Regions from separate parts of the Aromatoleum evansii genome, predicted to be linked through region 1. Evidence: riboswitches for the same ligand, from Rfam matches in the RefSeq annotation. Region 1 holds a riboswitch; the other holds the start of a gene.
The links. A riboswitch is a leader RNA that binds a small molecule or an ion and turns the genes downstream of it on or off. The one in region 1 is predicted to bind S-adenosylhomocysteine.
Positions count from the first base shown of each region.

Region 2: it holds a riboswitch for S-adenosylhomocysteine, as region 1 does, so the genes downstream of both, ahcY (adenosylhomocysteinase) here and metH (methionine synthase) in region 1, are expected to answer to the same signal.

Region 1 covers NZ_CP141259.1:5,095,965-5,107,626, reverse strand. Annotated here, with positions in the region: gene U5817_RS23910 (PilW family protein) at 1-426, shown strand, start outside; gene U5817_RS23905 (hypothetical protein) at 423-1,097, shown strand; gene U5817_RS23900 (pilus assembly protein) at 1,128-4,298, shown strand; S-adenosyl-L-homocysteine riboswitch at 4,355-4,425, shown strand; gene metH (methionine synthase) at 4,505-8,239, shown strand; gene U5817_RS23890 (hypothetical protein) at 8,483-8,854, shown strand; gene U5817_RS23885 (VTT domain-containing protein) at 8,968-9,891, shown strand; gene U5817_RS23880 (ribose-phosphate pyrophosphokinase) at 9,902-10,843, opposite strand; gene U5817_RS23875 (hypothetical protein) at 11,063-11,374, opposite strand.
Region 2 covers NZ_CP141259.1:584,297-595,958, forward strand. Annotated here, with positions in the region: gene U5817_RS02480 (DUF2182 domain-containing protein) at 1-119, opposite strand, end outside; gene U5817_RS02485 (DUF1326 domain-containing protein) at 149-751, opposite strand; partial or broken gene U5817_RS02490 (methyl-accepting chemotaxis protein) at 1,219-1,770, shown strand; gene U5817_RS02495 (CZB domain-containing protein) at 1,879-2,190, shown strand; gene metF (methylenetetrahydrofolate reductase [NAD(P)H]) at 2,296-3,129, opposite strand; gene ahcY (adenosylhomocysteinase) at 3,142-4,554, opposite strand; S-adenosyl-L-homocysteine riboswitch at 4,632-4,696, opposite strand; gene U5817_RS02510 (DUF2242 domain-containing protein) at 4,763-5,278, opposite strand; gene U5817_RS02515 (cold-shock protein) at 5,648-5,854, shown strand; gene infA (translation initiation factor IF-1) at 5,995-6,255, shown strand; gene U5817_RS02525 (cytochrome P460 family protein) at 6,359-6,853, shown strand; gene U5817_RS02530 (calcium-binding protein) at 7,033-7,950, opposite strand; gene U5817_RS02535 (response regulator) at 8,122-8,763, opposite strand; gene U5817_RS02540 (histidine kinase) at 8,771-10,393, opposite strand; gene metK (methionine adenosyltransferase) at 10,639-11,662, opposite strand, start outside.

The DNA of each region.
Region 1 (11,662 bases):
GACCCGATGAAGGTCGATCCGGTCGCGTTGCGCACGACGTGTCCGGCCACCTACAAGAATTTCGCGATGGCCGCGGACATCGTGATGCTGAAGGCCCAGTACGGCATCTCGACCGAAGGCAGCGACCAGATCGCGGTGTGGGAGAATGCGCCCACCGCGGCCCAGTACAGCGGTTTCAATGCGACGCAGCTCGACGAGTACCTGAAGAAGCTGCAGCGCGTGAAGGCCGTGCGGCTGGCGATGGTCGCGCGCAGTCGCGAGCCGGATACCGGAACGGTCACCGCGCAGGCGCCCATCGTATTCGACGGTGCAGTCACCCTGAACCTCTCCGGCACCCCCGTGCCGGCCGGCAAGACCTGGCAGCACTACCGCTACCGGGTGCATGAGACGGTCGTTCCGCTGAGGAATCCGCTATGGAACCGATGAGCGAACGTCCCCATTCCGCATGCCTGCGCAACGGCCGCTCCGAGGCCGGCGTTGTCCTCCTGGTCGTGCTGATCGTCCTCGTGCTGATGAGTCTCGCCGCCGCGTCGGTGATCCGCTCGACCGATACCGGCACTTTGGTCGCCGGCAACCTCGCGTTCCGCCAGGCGACGATGTACGCGGGTGATATCGCGATCAACCGCGCGGTCGAGGAGCTGCAGTCGGGCGCCTACACCGCGCGCACGTACTATCGCAGCGTCTTCTACTTCAAGGATGCCGCGGGGAAGCCGAACTTCAAGGACGCCGGCCGGATCGCCTCCGACGCGATCTGGGAATCGACGGCCGTCCCCTGCATCGACGAGAACGGCCGTGCGACGAATTGTGCGATTGATACGGGCAATTACCGCATCCAGTACGTCATCGAGCGCCAGTGCAAATCCGATCCGGTGCTGACCGACGGCGAGGACATCCGCAGCAAGTGCACGGTCGATCCCGAAACGGTCGCGCAGGCTGCGGCCGACGCCTTCGCGAAAAAGAGCGGCAGCACCGTTCCGCCCATCGAAGCCAGCACGCTCGACGTCTATTACCGAGTCATCATCCGCGCCCGCGGCCCACGCGGCGGCGTGAATTTCTACGAAGCGATGCTCGCCGCCAAGGCCCAGCCCGGCACGTGAGCGCAAAACCTCGCCCCCTGGAGTAGAGTCATGCACAAGCCGATCCGACGAATCGCCACGCTGTCGGCGCATTGCCTTGCGCTGCTGGTCGCCTGCATCGCCCCGTCGCCGGCGGCGCAGACAGACCTCGCCGATTACCCGATGATGGTCGGCAACAACGCGCCGCCGAACTACCTGTTCATGCTCGACAATTCGAGTTCGATGAACAACATCGTGCCGGAGTCGCCGTATTCGGAGGACGCCAGGTATTCCTGTCCCAAGAGCAACCAGATATCCGCGGCGACGCCGATCTATCTTCGGGTGGTGAGCGGAGCCCCGCGCGTTTCGTTTGGAAATTCTGGCGCCAATCTGGCTTGCACGCACACCGCTCCTTGCGCCTTCGGCAATCAGGACAAGCAGGTCTGCTTTGTCGAGGATCAGCACTATTCCAACGTGCGGTTGCTGGTGGACGCCAACGGGATGAATTACGAGCCCGGCCGCTATTCCGGGCGTTATCTCAACTGGTATTTCCGCGACGGCACAGGCGGCTGGGGGGATTACAAGCCTGGTACCCGTACCCGGCTTGCGGTCGCGAAGGAGGCGCTCAAGGAGGCGGTAGAGGCGATTCCCGCATCCTCGACCGGTGGCAGTGTCAGGACGGGTCTTGCCACGTTCAACGGCGGCAACGGGGGGCGGCTCGTCCGGCCGGTCGAGGCGCTGGACCTCACCCTGTTCAAGGCAAGCGTGGATGGCATCAGCGCGGCGTCCGGTACCGAGGCCGGTCCCTTGTCCGAGACCCTCGCCGACATCGGCCAGTATTTCAGCCTGGGCTATACCGGCGCGCTGACCCTGCGCTCCGGCGCCAGTGTCAGCGTTGGTGAGTTCTTCCGCCAGGAAGGCGAGGTTCCGCACGGTCTCCTCGACCGCCGCGGGGCGGCGCCGGTGCAGTCCGGCTACTGGTGCCAGCGGAGCCACGCGTTCCTGATGACCGACGGCCTCTCGTCCGAAGACCGGGCGCTCGGAAACAACCCGATCAACACCTATCTGTGCGATTACGATGGGGACAGCGACGGGGACGCCAAGTGTGCTACGAGCAACTACGACACAAAATCCAAGGACGCAACACATCTTTATGGAACGAATGGTAGTGATTACCTGGATGACGTCGCGCAGGCGCTCTTCGAGACCGACCTGCGTCCCGACATTGCGCATCCACGGGGCGAGAAGAAATCCAACAACGTCCTGACCCACACGATCGCATTCGGCGACGCCTTCACCGATCCATTGAAGGATCCGCGCAAGGACCCGCTGCTGGTCGAAGCGGCCACACAGGGGGGAGGCTTCACGGCCAAGGCGGGGAGCCAGTCCGATCTGACGGCGGCCTTCACCGCCGCCGTCAATACGGCCGCGGCCCAGGACAGCGCCGCCGCGGCGGTCGCCGTGACCAGCCAGCGCATCGCCGCGAACACGATCGGCTACGAGTCGGTGTATCAGTCCGGGTACTGGACCGGCGACCTCGTCGCGCACTCGTTGGACCTGTCCACGGGCTTGCCGATCGGCAAACCCCTGTGGTCCGCGCAGAAGAAGCTCGACGCGCTCGCGAGCCCGGCGACCAGCCGCAAAATCGTGTCGCTGAAAGGTTCGGGCGGTGAGGCGTTTACGGCGGACAACTTCGCCGATCCAGCGATCGGACTGACTGCCGGAGTGATCAACTTCCTCCGTGGTGACGACAGCAATGAAGGCGCCGGCATCGATCGCTTCCGGATCCGCCAGCACCTGCTCGGGGACATCATCAACGCCGAGCCGGTGTACGGCAGCTTCGCGAGCGGTCCGGTGGTCTTCCAGGCCGCCAACGACGGCATGCTGCACGCGTTCGGGGGTGGCGACGACCTCAACAACGACGGCGGCGACGAGCTGTGGGCCTACGTGCCGAAGATGCTGCACGGGTCCCTGGCGCGCCTCGCCGAGCGGAACTACGCGCACCGCTATTTCGTCGACGCGACGCCTGCCCTCACGCAAGTGAACAGCACGGGCTTCACGGGAATGATCCTCGTCGGCGGGCTCGGGAAGGGCGGAAAAGGCTACTACGCGCTGGATGTCACCGACCCCCGCCCGGCCACGCAGGACGTGGCGGCGGCGATGGTGAAGTGGGAGACGGTCCCCTCCGCCACCGGCAGCGGGTTCAGCTTCGGCACGCCGCTGATCGTGCGCACGCCCAACGACGGCTGGCTGGTGCTCGTCACTTCCGGCTACAACAACGCCGACGGAAAGGGCTACGTCTGGGCGCTCGATCCTGCCGACGGGCGCGTGGTCAGGACGATTGCCGCCGGCGCCGGATCGAGCACCGCGCCCGCCGGGCTCACCCATCTCTCGCGCCTCAGCATCGCCGCAGCGGACGATGTTGCCTACTATGTGTATGGCGGCGACCTGCTGGGCAACGTCTGGCGCTTCGACCTCTCCACCTGGACGGCGGTGAAGATCGCCGAGCTCAGGGACGGAAGCGGCGCACCGCAACCCGTCACGAGCGCACCCGCGGTCGGGCAGGTCGCGGGCGATGCGAACAAGTTCTTCGTGTATGTCGGCACGGGACAGTATCTCGGCGAGACGGACGTTCCCGGGACGGGGCAGAACGCCCACGCCACGCAGATTCAGTCGATGTACGGCATCATCGACGACGTTGGCGTGTCGGCTCCGACGCTGCCCAACATCCGCGGCAGCAATGGCAACCGTTGCGACAACGGTGGTGATGGCGCCTTCGTGTGCCAGGGCACGGCCAGCCTGACCGCGACGACCGTGACCCTCACGACCAATCCGCTGCAGGCGGGCGTGCACCGCGGGTGGTACTGGGATATTCCGATGCAGTACGGGCGGGTGAATACGAATCCGGCGCTGGATCCGTCCGGCGTCCTGGTGTTCACCGTGAACGTTCCGGTGCGCGAGATCTGCGGCAAAGGGGGCTCGAGCTGGCTCATGATGATCGACGCCGGCATGGGAGGCGCGATCGCCAAGAGCTCGACCTCGAGCGAGGTCTACACCAGCGGGCAATTCATCGGCGACGTCCTCTCCAGCCGCCCGGTGATCGTGGTGACGTCGAAAGGCAAATTCGTGCTGACGCGCACCACCGGCGCGACGACCAAGTCCAATCTGCTGCCCAATCGGCCGGGAGGCGGAGGGGGGGCCTCCAAGGGCGCGCGCGTGATCTACTGGCGCCCGCTGATGTGATCTCCTGGTTTTCCCGCCGGCTTGGCATCGGCGGGAAAATTCCATAGAATCACCCGCTTGCCGAGGAGCGCTGCGACCCGATCTTGACGGGCCAGGCTCGGCAACCGATCAACGGCGCTCGCAAACCATCACCGGGGTTTGCCGCGCCGTTTGCTTTTGCGCTTCTGCGGCTTCCGCCCGGTGCCTGAATCGACCGAGGTAGAACCATGCAAGCCGACCGCAGCCAAGAACTCCGCGACCTTCTCGCCCGCCGTATCCTGATCCTCGACGGCGCGATGGGGACCATGATCCAGCAGCACAAGCTGGGCGAGTCGGACTACCGCGGCGAGCGCTTCCGTGCGCACCCGAAGGACCTCAAGGGCAACAACGACCTGCTGGTGCTCACTCGCCCCGAGGTCGTCGCCGGCATCCACCGCGCCTATCTCGACGCCGGCGCGGACATCATCGAGACCAACACCTTCAACGGCACGCGCGTGTCGCAGGCCGAGTATGGGCTGGCGGACGTCGCGTTCGAGATCAACGTCGCGGGTGCGCGCCTCGTGCGCGAGCTGTGCGACGAGTACACCGCCAAGGATCCGGCCAAGCCGCGCTATTGCGCCGGCGTGCTCGGGCCGACCTCGCGCACGCTGTCGATCTCGCCGGACGTGAACGATCCGGGCTTCCGCAACATCAGCTTCGATGCGCTGGTCGATGACTACTACGACTCCGCGCGCGGCCTCCTCGAAGGCGGCGCCGACCTGCTGCTGATCGAGACGATCTTCGACACGCTGAACGCCAAGGCCGCGGTGTTCGCGGTCGAGAAGCTGTTCGACGAGCTCGATCGCCGCGTGCCGGTGATGATCTCCGGCACGATCACAGACGCCTCCGGCCGCACGCTCTCCGGCCAGACCGCCGAAGCCTTCTGGAACTCGCTCGCGCACGCGCGGCCGATCTCCTTCGGCCTGAACTGCGCGCTGGGCGCGAAGGAGTTGCGCCAGTACGTCGAGGAGCTGTCGCAGGTCTGCGATACCCATGTCTCCGCGCACCCCAACGCCGGCCTGCCGAACCCGCTGTCGCCGACCGGCTACGACGAGACGCCGGAAGCGCTCGCGACGGCGATCCGCGAGTGGGCCGAAGCCGGCCTCGTGAACATCGTCGGCGGCTGCTGCGGCACGACGCCCGCGCACATTGCCGCGATCGCACAGGCCGTCGCCGATGTCGCGCCGCGCCAAGTGCCGGAGATCGAGAAGAAGCTGCGCCTGTCGGGCCTCGAGCCCTTCAACGTCGGCGCCGACAGCCTGTTCGTCAATGTGGGCGAGCGCACCAACGTCACCGGCTCCAAGGCCTTCGCGCGCATGATCCTCGAAGGCCGTTTCGACGACGCGCTGGCGGTCGCGCGCCAGCAGGTCGAGAACGGCGCCCAGGTCATCGACATCAACATGGACGAGGCGATGCTCGACTCGCTCGCGGCGATGGAGCGCTTCCTCAAGCTCATCGCGTCCGAGCCGGACATCTCGCGCGTGCCGATCATGCTCGACTCGTCGAAGTGGAGCGTGATGGAGGCGGGCCTCAAGTGCATCCAGGGCAAGGGCGTCGTCAATTCGATCTCGATGAAGGAAGGCGAGGCCGAGTTCCTGCGCCAGGCGCGCCTGTGCCGCCGCTACGGCGCCGCGGTGATCGTGATGGCCTTCGACGAGAAGGGCCAGGCCGACACCTATGCGCGCAAGACCGAGATCTGCAAGCGCGCCTACGAGCTGCTGGTCGGGATCGGCTTCCCGCCCGAGGACATCATCTTCGATCCGAACATCTTCGCGATCGCGACCGGCATCGAGGAGCACGACAACTACGCGGTCGACTTCATCAATGCCGTGGCGTGGATCAAGCAGAACCTGCCCTACGCGAAGACCTCGGGCGGCGTGTCGAACGTTTCCTTCAGCTTCCGCGGCAACGACCCGGTGCGCGAGGCGATCCACACGGTCTTCCTGTATCACGCGATCAAGGCCGGCATGGCGATGGGCATCGTCAACGCCGGCATGCTCGGCGTCTATGACGACCTGGAGCCCGTGCTGCGCGACAAGGTCGAGGACGTGGTGCTGAACCGCCATCCGGGTGCGGGCGAAGCCCTCGTCGAGTTCGCGCAGTCGGTGAAGGAAGGCAAGGCCAAGAACACCGGGCCGGACCTCGCGTGGCGCGAGTGGTCGGTCGAGGAGCGTCTGTCGCATGCGCTGGTGAAGGGCATCACGGAGTTCGTCGTCGCCGACACCGAGGAGGTGCGCGCGAAGCTCGAAGCCGAAGGACGCCCGCCGCTCGCCGTGATCGAAGGCCCGCTGATGGCCGGCATGAACGTCGTCGGCGACCTCTTCGGCGCGGGCAAGATGTTCCTGCCGCAGGTCGTGAAGTCGGCGCGCGTTATGAAGCAGGCCGTCGCGCACCTGATCCCCTTCATCGAGGCGGAAAAACTCAGGACCGGCGCGACCTCGAAGGGCCGCATCGTCGTCGCGACGGTGAAGGGCGACGTGCACGACATCGGCAAGAACATCGTCGGCGTCGTGCTGGGCTGCAACGGCTACGAGGTGATCGACCTCGGCGTGATGGTGCCGGCCGAGAAGATCCTGAACGCTGCGCGCGAGCATGGCGCGCAGGCGATCGGCCTGTCGGGTCTGATCACGCCCTCGCTGGAGGAGATGAGCCACGTCGCGGCCGAGATGCAGCGCCAGGGCTTTGACGTGCCGCTCTTGATCGGCGGCGCGACAACGAGCCGCGCGCACACCGCGATCAAGATCGCGCCGCACTACGGTCAGCCGGTCGTCTACGTGCCGGACGCCTCGCGTGCGGTTGGCGTCGTCACGGCGCTGCTGTCCGAAGGCGGCGCGGCCGATTTCAAGGCGCAGCTCGCCGCCGACTACGACAAGATCCGCGCGCAGCACGCGAACAAGAAGGGCGTGCAGCTCGTGAGCCTGGAGGCCGCGCGCGCCAATGCGTTCCGCACCGACTGGGCCGCGGAGGCGGTTGCCGCGTGCAGCAACAGCCACCAGGCGGGCTACCAGCCCTACGTGCCGCCGAAGCCGAACATGCTGGGCGTGCAGGCGCTCACCGTGCCGCTCGCCGAACTCGTCAACTTCATCGACTGGGGTCCCTTCTTCCAGACCTGGGATCTGGCCGGCAGCTTCCCGAAGATCCTCGACGACGAGGTCGTCGGCGAGACCGCTCGCAACGTCTATCACGACGGCCAGGCGATGCTCGGGAAGATCGTCGCCGAGCAGTGGCTGGAGGCACGCGCGGTGTTCGGTCTCTTCCCGGCCAACAGCGTCGGCGACGACATCGCGTTCTACTGCGACGAGACCCGCTCGGCCGCGCTCGGCATGTGGCACGGCCTGCGCCAGCAGCACGAACGCCCGTCCGACAGGCCGCATTACTGCCTGTCGGACTTCGTCGCGCCCAGGGATTCGGGGGTCGCCGATTACGCCGGCGCCTTCGCCGTGACGGCCGGTATCGGCATCGAGAAGAAGCTCGCCGAGTTCGAGGCCGCGCACGACGACTACCACGCGATCATGCTGAAATCGCTTGCCGACCGCCTCGCGGAAGCCTGCGCGGAGTGGCTGCATGCGCGCGTGAGGAAGGAGTTCTGGGGCTACGCGGCCGACGAGACGCTCGACAACGACGCGCTGGTCCGCGAGGAGTACCGCGGCATCCGCCCGGCGCCGGGCTACCCGGCCTGTCCGGACCATACCGCCAAGGGCGGGCTTTTCGCGCTGCTCGACGCCACGAAGAACACGGGAATGACGCTGACCGAGTCCTACGCGATGAACCCGGCCGCCTCGGTCAGCGGCTTCTACCTCGCCCACCCGCAGGCGCAGTACTTCGCGATCCCCAAGATCGGCCGCGACCAGCTCGAGGATTGGGCGCAGCGCACCGGCATGAGCGTGGACGAGGCGGCGCGCTGGCTCGCCCCGCTTCTCTGACGTCCTGCGCAGACTGTAGCGCGGCCCCCTCGTGGGAGTGGCATGTGGGAGCGGCTTCAGCCGCGAAGCAGCAGTGTTGCGGAGTGATCCGCCCATTTGCGGCTGAAGCCGCTCCCACAAGAGGCTCCCGTCGAGGGGTTACGCCTGCTTACCCCGCATGCCATGGTTTCGGGCTAAGCTCGCAAGCAAGGGAACCTGTGCGCTGCGCCGGCTCCCGGGCAATTGCGAAGGAGAGACCCGATCATGCAAACACGCATGCGAAACCGCCGGTCTCGCGGACCGGCTTCCATTACCCGCTTCCTCGTCGGCCTGGCCCTCGCGCTGGGCATGACGGCATCGCTGTCCGCCGCGGCCGCAGAGGGTTCGACCACCGCCGAGGACGTCGGCCATGGTGTCGGTTCGACGATGCATGACATCGGCACCGGCGCGCGCGACGCCGGCAAGGAAGTGGGCCAGGCGGCCGGGAAGGCCGGCAAGGCGATCGGGCACACCGCGCGGGATGCCGCCGTGGTGACGTGGGACGCGATGAAGCGCACCGGCATCACGATCGGCCACACCGTGCGCGACGGCAGCAAGGCCTTCGTGCGCGGGATCAAGGGCGAACCGGAGCGCTGAACTCGTCCGGATGCGCGGGGATTCGTCGCGCCTGAGGTACGGAACCACGATTTTCGAGCGAGAATCGTGGTTCTTTTCTTTTCGGGCTCCCCGGCGCGGCTGGGAGGGGCGAGATGGATCTCAGCCAGATCACCGAAGCAATCCAGCGCGACGCAGTGTGGGTCGTCTTCGTCAATGTGCTGTTGCAACAGCTCGGTCTGCCGGTGCCGGCCGTGCCGACGCTGCTGGTCGCGGGCAGCCTCGCGGCAAGTTCCGGCCAGGCGGGCGCGATGCTCGCCGCAGCGGTGCTCGCCTCGGTGTTCGCCGACTGGGTGTGGTATCTCGCCGGGCGCATCTTCGGTTATCGCGTGCTGTCCGGCCTGTGCCGGCTGTCGCTCAATCCCGGTTCCTGCGTGACGCAGACCGAGGCCCGCTTCATGCGCTGGGGTGTGTGGTCGCTGGTCGTCGCGAAGTTCGTGCCGGGTTTTTCGACCGTCGCGCCGCCCATCGCGGGGTCGCTGCGCATGCCCTTGTCCGGCTTCCTCGCGGCCGCCGCCGCGGGGGCGGCGCTGTGGGCGGGAGGCGCCATTCTCGCCGGATGGTGGCTGCGCGACGAGTTGCAGAGTGCGCTCGCGGCGATGAGCCGCCACGGCACGACGATGATCGTCGGACTGGTGTTTGCGCTGGGGGGGTGGATCGCGTGGAAGCTGTGGCAACGCTACCGCTTCGAGAGGCTCGCGGCGATCCCGCATATCACGCCGTCCGAACTGATCGAGGCGCTGGCGTCCGACGAGCCGCCGCTGTTCCTCGACCTGCGCGGCGCCGCGCTGATCGCGGCGAGGGGGGCGATCGACGGCGCGCGCACGGCCGAAATCGACAACCTCCTGCGCGCGGTGGGCGATTGGCCGCTCCAGCGGCCCATCGTGACGATGTGCGCCTGCCCCGGCGACGCGACGGCGGTGCGGGCCGCGCACGTGTTGAGCGATCTCGGCTACGTCGCGGCGCGGCCCCTCAAGGGCGGCTACGAGGCCTGGCAGGCGGCAAACCGCCCGGCCTGAGCCGGTGCCGCTACTCGAACAGCGCGCCGACGCTCTCGCCGGTATGGATGCGCTCGATCGCCGAGGCGAAGAGCGGCGCCACCGTCAGCTGGGTGATCTTGTCCAGGCGCTTGTCCGGCGGCATGTGCACGGTGTTGGTGACGACGATGGACTCGATCGGCGCGTCGCGCAGGCGCTCGATCGCCGGGCCGCACAGCACGGCATGCACGGCGCCCGCGTGGATCGTGCGCGCCCCGGCGGCCTTCAGCGTGCCTATCGTCGACAACAGCGTGCCGGCGGTCGAGATCTCATCGTCGAAGAGCACCACGTCGCGTCCCTTCACGTCACCGACGACTTCGCCGTGCGTGACGTTGGTGTCGCTGACGCGGCGCTTGTCGATGATCGCCATCGGGATGCCCAGGCGCTCGGAGAAGCGCCCGACGCGCTTCGCGCCGCCGGCGTCGGTGGCGACGGCGACCATGTGCGCGAGGTCGTGGTTGCGGCGGAAGTGCTCGGCAAGGGTCGGGATCGCGGTGAGGTGGTCGACCGGCACCGAGAAGAAGCCGTGCACCTGGTCGGCGTGCAGGTCCATCGTCAGCACGCGGTCGGCGCCCGCGGTCTTCAGCATGTCGGCGATCAGGCGGCCCGTGATCGAGATGCGCGGGGCGTCCTTCTTGTCCGAGCGCGCGTACGAATAGTAGGGGATCACCGCGGTCACGCGCCGAGCCGACGCGCTGCGCAGCGCGTCGAGCGTGATCATCAGCTCCATGATGTGGTCGCTCACCGGCTCGGTGAAGGACTGCACGACGAACACGTCGCGTTCGCGGACATTCTCGCGGATCTGCACGTGCAGGTTGTCGTTGGAGAAGCGCGAGATCTCCATCTGGCTCAGTTCCAGCCCGAGCTTGTCGCAGATTTCCGCAGCCAGCGCGCGGTTCGAGTGGCACGCAAAGATGCGCAGGGCGTCGTTCATCGCATTCGCTCCGGTGGCGGTCGCGCCGCGGGGCCGGCGCAACATCCCGTTGCGAATTGTAGCTGCCACGACGGGGCCGCGGCACGATGCGAGGATGCCGGAGGGCGATTCAGGCGCCGGGAAGCCTCCGTGCGCCGTCCAGTTCGAGGATAGGGCCGGGGTGGCGACGAGGTCAGACCCGCGTCACGATGGACTCCTTTCCCGTTTGGAGCGCAGCGCTCAGGTACGCGGATCCTGATGCTGGAAGTAGGCCACCCATTCGGTCCGGCTGATCTTGCCGTCCGAATCGGTGTCGATGTCGCCGAAATACTTCACGAGTGGCGCCGAGGCGCGTGCTTCGTCGCCGTCGATGCGGCTGTCGCTGTTACGGTCGAGCAGGCCGAAGACGTAGTTCGCGTCCGGTTCGGGTTCGGTGGCGCGTTGCGGCTGGGAGTCGAGGGCGACGGGCGTGAAGGCGCCGGCGGCTGCGGCGACCAGCGGGGCCAGCACGCTCAGCGTCAGGCTGGCGCAGATCAGGCGTTTGGTGAGCACGTTGTTTCTCCATACTGGTGACTCCTGCGGGAAGCGCAGGACACCGCCGTCACTTTGCAAGCAGCGGGCCAGTCACGGAAAAGTGTTTTGTATCAACGTGTTGAAGCCATTGGCATGGCCGTGGCAGGGCGAGCGGGCGCAAAATCGTCGCCTGGCGGCGACGCCCGTGGCAGGCCGCAGCGTGCAAACGGGGCACGGCGGGGCTTGTGCGCTGTCGCCCGGCGACGACAGGGGCGTGGCGGGATGCTGCGTTGCAGCGTCGGCTGCGTGGAGGGACGTTACGGGGTG
Region 2 (11,662 bases), 900 kb from region 1:
TAGGGCGAGCGCTCCCACAGCCACAGGGCCGCCCACGCGGCGAGCACAAGCGCTCCCAGCGCGACGGTGAAGGTGTCGCGCCGGGAGATCGCGCGCAGCGGAGCTTGCGCCGCGGCCATGGACTCGGAAAATCGGGCGGTTACGGGGGTCAGGCCTGGAAGCAGAAGGCGCCTTGCACCGAGTTGTAGCCGCTCAGGTCGACCTTGATGCCGAGCGGTTCCGACTGTGCACGATAGAGCGGTGCGCGGCCGATGTAGGCCGGCGAGCCGGGAATCGTCGAGAAGATCGTGTCGCTCATCACCGTCGGGCGCTCGCCGGGTCCGCGTGCGCATTCGAGGTCGGCGGCGACGACATTGCCGATGCGCAGGCGCCCCGAGCCTTCCTTGACGTCGAACTCGATCCCGACGCGTTCCACCCCGACCACTTCGCCGACCAGTTGTGCGAGATCCGCGACCGGCCCGCCGAGTTTGCCGGTGAATACCGAGAGCAGGGCCTCTTCCTGTGCCGGGCTCGCGCGTTCATCCACGAAGGCGAGAGCGCGCCAGTTGCCCTTCAGAACGTTGCCGGGGATGTGTGCCAGCATGCCGAAGGTGAGGCCCGACACGTCGGTGCCGCCGACCTCGCCCTTGTCGATGTGCCAGGCGAGCGTGCCATCGCAGGTGCCGCCGTCGGGGTCGTCACCGATCCAGCACGGGCAGATCGCCTTGCAGGTGCACACTTCCAGCAGTCGTCCTTCGATCCGGTAGGCCATGATGTTCTCCTTGTAGTCGGGTTGGCCAGGGGGCGGTCGTGTGCAGGCGGCCGTAGCGACCGGGGAGGCGGTCGGCGGAGGATGCGGATACCGCCCTGTCGGGGTGGGTGAGATTGCGTCTCACTCTACATATATAGTCGTAGTCGGAGCCTCGTCAATGATCGCCGTCCTTCCCTTCTGTCCCGGGGGGCTGCGTGCGTGCCAAGCCGGATCTACATAAGAAAATCCGATTAGACTAAATGGCATAGCTTTTCTGCCGATAACCTGGTTGAAGGGATTTTTCCGGAGCCGGCACGGCTCCGGCTTGCGGATGGATGAAGTCAAGGGGGAAGGACATGGGATGGTTTGGCAGAGGGGCGGAGCTTGCGGCGCTGAGGCAGGAGCTTGCCGCGAGCAAGGAGGCGCTGGAGCGCGAGCGGGCGCGTTCGAACCGGCTGGAGGAAGAGCTCGCGCGGCAACGCGGCGAGATGGAGGCCGGTGCGCAGCGCACCGGAACGCTGGACGCGCTGTTCGGCAACCTGAAGAGCTACGGCGAATCGCTGGTGTCGGTGCAGGGTACGTTCAGCCAGCTCGCCGACGGCTTGAAGCAGCAGCATGATGTCGCCCAGCGCGCGACGCAGTCTGCGAGCGACAGCGCGGCGGCCATCGAGCGCATCTCGGCGAGCCTGGACGGCCTCGCAGAGGAAACCCGCGGCACGGTCGACTCCGTGCATCAGCTCAACCAGCGGGCGAGCCAGATCGACGGGATCGTGCGCCTGATCCGCGAGATCGCCGATCAGACCAACCTGCTCGCCCTGAACGCGGCCATCGAGGCCGCCCGCGCGGGCGAGCAGGGCCGCGGCTTCGCGGTCGTGGCCGACGAGGTGCGCAAGCTAGCGGAGCGCACCGCGGCGGCGACGAACGAGATCTCCGAACTGGTCGGCGCGATCCAGGGCGAGACCGGGCAGACGCAGGCGATGATCCAGACGCTCGCCGGCAAGGCGTCCGAAGCCGCCGAAGACGGGCGCAGCGCGCGCGGCAGCATGACCGAGCTGTTCGGCCTGTCGCGTGAAATGGGGGACATGATGGAGGGCGCGGCGGTGCGCAGCTTCGTCGAACTGGCCAAGCTCGACCACCTGATCTTCAAGATGGAAGTGTACAAGGCCGCGTCGGGCAATTCCGCGAAGCGTCCGGAGGAGTTCTCCAGCCACCACAAGTGCCGGCTCGGCCAGTGGTATTACGAGGGGCCGGGCAAGCGCTTCGCGTCCCTGCCGGCGTACCGGAGGCTGGAAGCCCCGCACGCGCGCGTGCATGAGAGCGGTCGGCGCGGTCTCGAGCGTCTGCTTTCGGGCGATAGCCAGTCGGGGTTGCAGGACATCGCGGCGATGGAGGCCGCGAGCATGGAAGTGCTGGACTGCCTGCAGGACATTGCGAACGGCGTGAGTGCAGCGGCAAGCTGAGGCCGGCCGCTGCAGTCGGTGCCTCGCCGTGGGAGCGGCTTCAGCCGCGAATCAGCGTCCGTTCGCGGCTGAAGCCGCTCCCACAGGGCTGGCCACCGTGCTCGCTCAGACGAGCTTGAGGCGCTCGCAGATGGCCGTCGTGAGGCTGGCCTGGTTCATGCTGTAGAAGTGCAGCCCCGGGGCGCCGTTCGCCAGCAGGCGCTCGCACAGCGCGGTCACCACGTCGAGCCCGAAGGCGCGGATGGACTCGGTGTCGTCGCCGTAGGACTCGAACTTGCGCCGCATCCAGCGCGGGATCTCGGCACCGCAGGCGTCGGAGAAGCGCGCGAGCTTGTAGAAGCTCACGATCGGCATGATCCCGGGCACGATGGGCGTGTCCAGACCCATCGCACGCACCGCATCGACGTAGTGCAGATAGGCTTCGGCGTTGTAGAAGTACTGCGTGATCGCCGAGTTTGCGCCGGCCTCGACCTTGCGCTTGAAGGCCTGCAGGTCGTCCTGCGGGCTTCTCGCCTGCGGGTGCCATTCCGGGTAGGCCGCGACCTCGATGCGGAAGCGGTCGCCGGTTTCGGCGCGGATGAACTCCACCAGCTCGTTCGCATAGCGGAATTCGCCCGGATCGCCGACGCCGGAAGGCAGGTCGCCGCGCAGCGCGACGATGCGCCGGATGCCGGCCGCGGCGTAGTCGGAGAGGATTTCGCGGATGCCGGCGCGGGTCGAGCCGATGCACGACAGGTGCGGTGCGGCCTCGAAGCCCTTCGCGGCGATCTCCTTGACCGCGGCGAAGGTGCGCTCGCGCGTCGATCCCCCGGCACCGTAGGTCACCGAGAAGAAGGCGGGCTTCAGGTGCGCGAGCTTGTCGCGCGTCGCGCGCAGCTTCTCGTCACCGTCGGGCGTCTGCGGAGGGAAGAACTCGATCGAAATTTCGGTTTTCGCCATGGCGCGCTCCGATCAGTAGCGGTAGTGGGTCGACTTGTACGGACCCTGCTTGGGCACGCCGATATAGGCGGCCTGTGCGTCGGTGAGCTCGGTGAGCTGTGCGTTGAGCTTCTTCAGCTGCAGGCGCGCGACCTTCTCGTCGAGGTGCTTGGGCAGCGTGTAGACGCCGACCGGATAGTCCGCCGTGCGCGTGTAGAGCTCGATCTGCGCGATCGTCTGGTTGGCGAACGAGGAACTCATCACGTAGGACGGGTGGCCGGTCGCGCAGCCGAGGTTCACCAGGCGGCCCTTCGCCAGCAGGATGATGCGTTTCCCGTCCGGGAAGATCACATGGTCGACCTGCGGCTTGATCTCTTCCCACTGGTACTTCTCGATCGACGCCACGTCGATCTCGTTGTCGAAATGGCCGATGTTGCACACGATGGCCTGGTCCTTCATCTTCGCCATGTGGTCGTGGGTGATCACGTGGTAGTTGCCGGTGGCGGTGACGAAGATGTCGGCGTGCTCGGCGGCGTAGTCCATCGTCACCACGCGGTAGCCTTCCATCGCCGCCTGCAGCGCGCAGATCGGGTCGATCTCGGTGACCCACACCTGGGCGGAGAGCGCACGCAGCGCCTGCGCCGAGCCCTTGCCGACGTCGCCGTAGCCCGCGACCACCGCGATCTTGCCCGCGACCATCACGTCGGTCGCGCGCTTGATGCCGTCCACCAGCGACTCGCGGCAGCCGTACAAGTTGTCGAACTTGGACTTGGTGACCGAGTCGTTCACGTTGATCGCCGGGAATTTCAGTTCGCCGCGCTCGTGCATCTGGTACAGGCGATGCACGCCGGTCGTCGTTTCCTCGGTGACGCCCTTCACCTGCGCGAGGCGGGTCGAGTACCACATCGGGTCCTGCGCGAGCTTGGCCTTGATGGCGGCGAAGAGGATGGTCTCCTCCTCGGAACCCGGCTTCGCCAGCACCGCCATGTCCTTCTCGGCGCGTGCGCCCAGGTGCAGCAGCAGCGTCGCGTCGCCGCCGTCGTCGAGGATCATGTTGGAATAACCGCCGTCGGCCCACTCGAAGATGCGGTGCGTGTAGTCCCAGTAGTCGGCGAGCGACTCGCCCTTAACCGCGAAGACGGGGATGCCTTCGGCAGCGATCGCGGCGGCGGCGTGGTCCTGGGTCGAGAAGATGTTGCACGAGGCCCAGCGCACCTCGGCACCGAGCGCGGTCAGCGTCTCGATCAGCACCGCAGTCTGGATCGTCATGTGCAGCGAGCCGGTGATGCGCGCCCCCTTGAGCGGCTGCGCAGCGGCGAACTCCTCGCGGATCGCCATCAGGCCGGGCATCTCGGTTTCCGCGATGCGGATTTCCTTGCGGCCCCAGCCGGCGAGCGAAAGGTCGGCGACGACGTAGTCGGTGAAGTTTTCAGCCACAGTGTTCATGTGAACTCCTTGAACGTGTGGCCGGGAGGGGGTGGGAAGGGTGCAGACTCACCTCGTCACCCCGTGCCCGGCACGGGTTAAGGTGAGCGCAGTTCCGGATAGCCGAGCCTGGGACGAACGTCTCGCAGCGCTCCTCGGCAAGGGCGGATTATAGCCCATGTGCCGACCGGCCCTGCAATACGCAGGGATCCTGCTCGCCGCAGCGGTCTCAGCCGCCCTGCAGGGATTCGATCAGCCCGAACAGGCGCTTGTAGAAGTCCGGGTCCGAGATCGTCTCCTCGCCGACCTTGACCAGCGCCTCCTTGTCCGCCATCCACGGCAGCGAGATCGAGCCGATGCCTGCGACGCCGACCCCCGCGCTCGTTGCGGCGGACTTCAGCTCGTAGCGCGTCTGCAGCGCGTTCGCATAGACGGCGGTGCCGACATTGCTCGGCAGGCATACGAGGGTGATGTGGAGCGTCATGCCGTAGTCGGTCTTCGGCAGGAAGAACTTCTCGCCGCGGATGCGCGTCGTGTTCGATGCATCGACCTGGTAGCCCTGGCTCAGCAGGGCGCGCTTGCCGACTTCGCAGGCCGCGTCCGGATCGCGCGTGCTCCACGTGACGAAGGGCGATTCTGCGGCGAAGGTTTCGCTGCGATAGGCGGGAGGCGGCGCCGATGCGCAGCCGGCGAGCAGCAGCCCGGACAACGACAGCGCTTGGGCGCAACGCGCGAGATGCAACATGGGGTAAATCCGGAATGGAGGTGCAAAAGCAGATATTAGAACATCGCGGCGCCTAGCGGTTCGGTGCGCCCGATGGTCGGGTTCGGCGCCCACCACTGTCGATGCCCATGGCCCGTGCGGGTTCGAGGCCTGCGGAGTGGTGGCGGAATCCGGCCCCTTTGCGAGTGTCGTAAAATGTAACAAACAATATTTCGTTTGCAGGGCGGAGCAAATCAGTCCATAGTGCGCGGCAGCGATCTTCAAGTAGCAAAGTTGTTGTCTGGTCCGGTCTCTGCTGTTTCTGCGGTATGCCTTTCCTCTTCACCCTGCCGTCTTGACCTTCGCCCTCACTCTAGGGGCAAGTCCCTTAATTTTCAGGAAATACAAGACATGGCAAACGGTACTGTGAAGTGGTTCAACGACTCCAAGGGCTTCGGTTTCATCACCCCGGAAAACGGCGGTGACGATCTGTTCGCCCATTTCTCGGCGATCCAGGGTTCGGGTTTCAAGACCCTCGCCGAAGGTCAGCGCGTCACGTTCGACGTGACGACCGGCCCCAAGGGCCAGCAGGCGTCGAACATCCGCGCGGCTGACTAAGCCCGCGCCGGCGCGGCCGCAGCGCTGCGCCTCCGGTCCCTGGCGGGGCCGGTAGCCGGAATCCGTTCCGGTACGCATCCCCGAAAGGCCTGGCACAAGCCCGGCCTTTTCTTTTTTCTGCTTCCCGAGGAGAAACTGTCATCGCCAAGGAAGAACTGATCGAAATGGGTGGCGTGGTGACCGAGGTCCTGCCCGATGCCCGATTCCGTGTGACGCTGGACAATGGTCACGACCTCGTAGCCTATTCGGCCGGCAAGATGCGCAAGCACCACATCCGCATCCTGTGCGGTGACAAGGTTTCCCTGGAACTGTCGCCCTACGACCTGAGCAAGGGGCGCATCACCTTCCGCCACATCGAAGGCCGCGGTCCGGTGAGTCCGCAGCAGCGGCGCCGCCGCTGAACTTTCTTTCGCAATTCCGGGAACATTTCCCCCGCGTCGGCTGTTTGTTCAGGACGTGGCTCGCGCAACCGGCGGGCACGACCACCGACACGGAGGATGTTCCATGAGTAGACGATTTTCATTGCTGGCCGGTGCGCTGCTGTGCGCAGCGGTCTCCGCTTCCGCGGCCGATCCAGCCCCTAACGGCATCCAGTTGCCGGAAGGCTACCGCCAGTGGCAGGTGCTCTCGGTCCATCAGCGTTCCGACAACAACACGCTGCGGGCGGTGCTCGGCAACGACGTGGCCGCCAGGGCGGCGCGCGAGGGGCGGACCAACCCGTGGCCCGACGGCGCGATCCTCGGCAAGCTGGTGTGGAAGGCGGTCAAGCATGACCGCTGGGACACGGCACTTGCGCCGGGCGACTTCGTCCATGCGGAGTTCATGGTCAAGGACGGCGCCAAGTACGCCGCGACCGGCGGCTGGGGGTTCGCGCGCTGGCTCGGCAGGGCGCAGAAGCCTTACGGTGCCGACGCGAACTTCGTGCAGGAATGTTTCGGCTGCCACCAGCCGGTGAAGGACAGGGACTTCGTGTTCACGCATCCGGCGGAGTTGCCGTAGCGACGTCGACGCTGCCCGACCGGACGATGCGGGTCGGACGGCGTCGGGCAGTCTGCGCGCCCCTGGGAATCGTGTGACGCCGGGTGCGCGAGTCGTATGCGACGGGCTCGGAGGTGTGTTCCGTCCGGGCCCGTCTTTCGGCCATCGGCTGGTCAGGCTGCACCGGTGGTCGCGGGGGGTCAGGCGAAGAGGATGTAGTCGCCGGCAACCAGGTCCGAGATCGACATGTCCGTTCCCTTGAGGATGATCGAGCCGCCGTCGAAACTGATGACCGTCTGGCCGTCGATTGCCGTGTCGGACGTCAGGAAATTGCCCCAATAGTTCACGTCGCCGGCATTGTTGCTCAAACCGTTCAGCTGCAGCTTGTCGTTTCCGGCCATCCAGTCGAGCACGATGTCATAGTCGTCGCCGTCGATCGTCGCCTGCGAGCTGGCTTCCCAGTACGAGTAGCTGTTGTCGCCTTCGAAGCTGAAAGTGCTCGTCACCGGCTTCTTTACGGTTCCGCCATTGACGGTGATATCGACGTCGTAAGTGTTGCCTGCGTCGAGATCGCCGCCGTATGCGCCGTCCATGAGTGCGCGCCAGGCATCGAGCTGCGTGTCGTAGTTCGACCACGCCTTGTAGTCCGCGCTCTGGCTGGGCGCGTCGCCGTCGCGGAAATAGACGGTGGTCTTCTCGAGAACGTTCGTCACGGTGAAATTGAAGACGAAGGTGTCATCCCCGAATCCGCCCGTGAGCATGTCGTTGTCGGCGCCGCCAATGAGGGTGTCGTCGCCGTTGCCGCCGTCGAGCGTGTCATTGCCGGCTCCGCCGTCGAGCATGTCGTCACCATTCTCGGCGATCGTTACGGTTTTTTCGGTCTTGCCCACGGCTTCGGTGTAGGAATAGGTGCCGCCGAGGGTGTCATTCCCCTCGCCGCCGTAGAGGGTGTCGCTGTCGTTGCCGCCGACCAGCTGATCGTTTCCTGCGTCTCCGCTGAGGATGTCTTCGCCGTTGCCGCCGACCAGAAGGTCGCTGCCCTCCCCGCCGCTCAGGGTGTCGTCGCCACTGCCGGAAATGTAGACGTTATTCTGGGCGTCGCCGATGTAGGTGCTCATTCTTGTATCCTCCCTCTCGATCCGAAAGGCCACTTCCCGCGTAGTGGCGCTGCATTTGCTTCTGGTTGTAACAATGCTATTGGGCTCGATCGGAGGCGGACAGTTAGTGGTGTCACTCGGGGTGCATTACATTCGTCATGTCGATGGGCGTCGATGTGACGAATCGCACGGTCATCGCATCGGATGGCGCAGCGCTAGCGCGTACAGTTGCAGCCGGTTCGATACCCCGGTCTTCGAGTAGATCGTCGACAGGGCGTTGCGCAGCGTGTTTTCGCCGATGCCCAGATGTTCGGCGATGCGCTTGTTGGGGGCGCCGTTATACTCCAGTGCGACGGCGACGATCTGCCGCTCGCGCGGCGTGAGCGTCGCGAAGGGTGCGGCGGCCGAGCGTGCCTGGCGACGCAGGCTGTCGACGAGTTCGCCGGTACGGGCGCGGTCGAGCCACAGCTCGCCGGCGTGTACGCGGTCGATCGCGCGAATGATCGTCGCCGGTTGTTCGCTCTTGCTCAGCACCCCGCGAGCGCCGGCACGCACTGCTTCCTGGCGTGCGCATTCATCGCGCAACCCGGTCAGGACGAGAAAGCGGATCGCATCGTCAGCGAACTCGGAAATCAGTTCGATACCGCTCGCGCCGTCGAGATCGAGATCGAGGAGCGCGACGTCGGGGCGCGCGTCGTGCAGTAGCCGGCGCGCGCCAGCGAGATCGTGGGCGGCGCCGACGGGTGACATGCGCGGCATCTCGGTTGCGATGAGGCGTTCGAAGCCCCAGGTGATGCTGGGATGGTCGTCGATGATGGCTACGCGGATCGTCACGGCGGTCTCACAAGGGTATCTGGACGTGAACGGTGGTTTCGGGGGCGGTGCCCTGGTCCACCCGGGCATCGCCGCCGAGTTCGCGGGCGCGGTTGCGGATCGATTTCGGCACGAAGTCGGTGCCGCCCCATGGCGGACGTTCGTTGGTCAGCGCCAGGCGCAAGGTGTCGTCGTCACCCCGCAGGGAAAGCCGTGCCCAGCGCGACGCGGTGTGGCGGCGGATGTTGCTCAGTCCTTCGCTGATGAGGCCGACGAGGTCGGCGGCGAGCCGGTCGTTGACCTTGAAGTCCGGCGGGCAATCGCAGGTGAGATCGATGCTGAAGTGGTCGCGGTATTCCTTCGCGAGCCGGGTGATCGAGTCGCGCAGGATGTCGTCGCCTGCACCTTCCGCGCGCCGCCCGTCGAGCATTCCGCGCAGCTCGTCCGCGCTCTGATGGGCGAGTTGTTGCAGGGCGCGCAGTTCGTCTGCAAGGGGCGGGGGGCAATCCGGGCGCCGCAACGCAGCCTCGAGGCCCAGCTGCAGTCCGAGGTATGGCTGGATCGCCCGGTCGTGGAGGTCGTGGGCCATGCGGCGCCTTTCGCGCTCGGCGGCGAGCGACGCCAGGCGGTCGAGGAGGCCCACCTTTTCGACGATATGGGCGAGGTGCATGCCGGCTTCGGCGAGGAAGTTCAGCTCCCCCTCGTCGAAGGGCGGGAGCACGTCGTCGCTGAGGAATATCCGGCCCTTGGACCACCCGGCGCGACTCATCGGTACCGAGGCAAAAGCCCGTGTTTCGAGGAGGTCGCCAAGCCCCTGGCACTGAGGCAGCACCGTTTCGGGCGCAGCCTCCAAACACAGCGATGCGCGGGGCGCATGCACGACGAGCGCTTCCGGTGGCAGCGTCAGGAGCGGGGCGGTCGCGGCGGCCGGCAGCGTTTCGGTTGCGGGGCGGTCCGCGGTGGCGCGGGCGAGGATGCTGTCGCCGGAATCCGCGTGCTGCAGCACGATCAGGCATTCGCGCACCCCGTAGGTGGCCCGCAGCTGTTCGGCGGCGTTGAGCAGGGTGCGGTCTGCGCCGAAGCGCGGGTTTGCCACGGTGTCGATGCGGGCGAGCAGCGACAGCCGCCTGCGCGCCCGGATCTGCACGCCACCCTCGCGCGCGATCATGTAGCCCAGGATCAGCAGGGTGAGCGGCCGGATGAGGGCGCGGTTGAACTCGAACAGGGGGCCGCCCGGCGAGCTGGGCAGCCCGACCGCGAGAAAGCCGGCGGTGGTCACCCAGGTCATCGTCCAGCCAGCGGAGAAGCCGTCGCGGAATGCGTGCGACATGATGGGGAGCATCAGGAAGAAGAACAGCACGCTGCTGGTGCCGCCGGTCACCGCGGTGAGGATGAGGCACCAGACGAGGTCCGCCCACGCCGCGTGCGGGAGGGGCTGTTTTCCCCGAAACTCTCGCGCGAGCAGCCAGGCGGCGAAGGCCAGATAGCCGAGGAGCAGGGGCGTGATCGCGAAAGGCGCGATCGAGAAGTCCGGCGGGTCGAGTTCCAGCACGAGCAGGCCGCTTGCGGCCATCAGCAGGCGGCAGAGCGATTCGGGTGCGGTGCGGGAGAGGTTCGGGCGCAGCAACCCGAAAAGATGCGTGGGTCCCAACGGACGCTCCAAGGACTTTGTTATCCGATGCATTTATCGGACGTCCGGGCGCGGCTTGGTGCCGTCTGCTTGGCCGTGACGCCGGATTCTTCCCTCGGGGGCTCCGCGGGGTGGGAATGCGGGGCGGAGCGAGAATAATTCGAAACCAGGTTGCGAGGGTTGGTGTGCCGGAGGTCCGGTAGCGACTACGTCACGAAGTTGCGGAAAAAAACGGGACGACCTCGCGGCCGTCCCGGTGTGCGGGCTTATAGCCCGGCGTCGGCGCGCAGCGCTGCGGCCTTGTCGGTGTTTTCCCAGCTGAACTCCGGCTCGTCGCGGCCGAAATGGCCGTAGGCGGCCGTCTTGCCGTAGATCGGGCGCAGCAGGTTGAGCTCCTGGATGATCGCCTTGGGGCGCAGGTCGAAGTGGCGCTGCACCAGTTCGACGATCTTCTCGTCGGCGATCCTGCCGGTGCCGAAGGTCTCGACCATCATCGACACGGGCTTGGCGACGCCAATCGCGTAGGCCACCTGCACCTCGCAGCGCTCGGCGAGGCCGGCCGCGACGATGTTCTTGGCGACCCAGCGGCCGGCGTAGGCGGCCGAGCGGTCGACCTTGGAGGGATCCTTGCCCGAGAACGCGCCGCCGCCGTGGTGGGCGGCGCCGCCGTAGGTGTCGACGATGATCTTGCGCCCGGTGAGGCCGCAGTCGCCGTGCGGGCCGCCGATGACGAAGCGGCCGGTCGGGTTGATCAGGTAGCGCACTTCGCCCTTCATCAGCTCCTTCGGCAGCACCGGCTTGATGATCTCCTCGATCACGGCCTCGCTGATCTGTGCGTGCGACACCTCCGGGCTGTGCTGCGTCGACACGACCACGGTGTCGATCGCCGCAGGCTTGCCGTCGACGTACTTCACTGTCAGCTGGCTCTTCGCGTCCGGGCGCAGCCACGGCAGGCGGCCGTCCTTGCGCAGCTCGGCCTGGCGCTGCATGATGCGGTGCGCATAGTAGATGGGCAGCGGCATCAGACTCGGCGTCTCGCTGCAGGCGTAGCCGAACATCAGGCCCTGGTCGCCCGCGCCCTGGTCGAGATCGAGACCTTCGCCTTCATTGACGCCCTGCGCAATGTCCGCGGACTGGCGGTTGATCGCGGCGAGCACCGCGCAGCTCTTGTAGTCGAAACCGATGTCGGAATTGTCATAGCCGATGCGGCGGATCACTTCCTGCGCGATCTCGCGGTAGTTCGGGTGTGCCGAGGTGGTGATCTCGCCCGAGATCACGACGAGGCCGGTC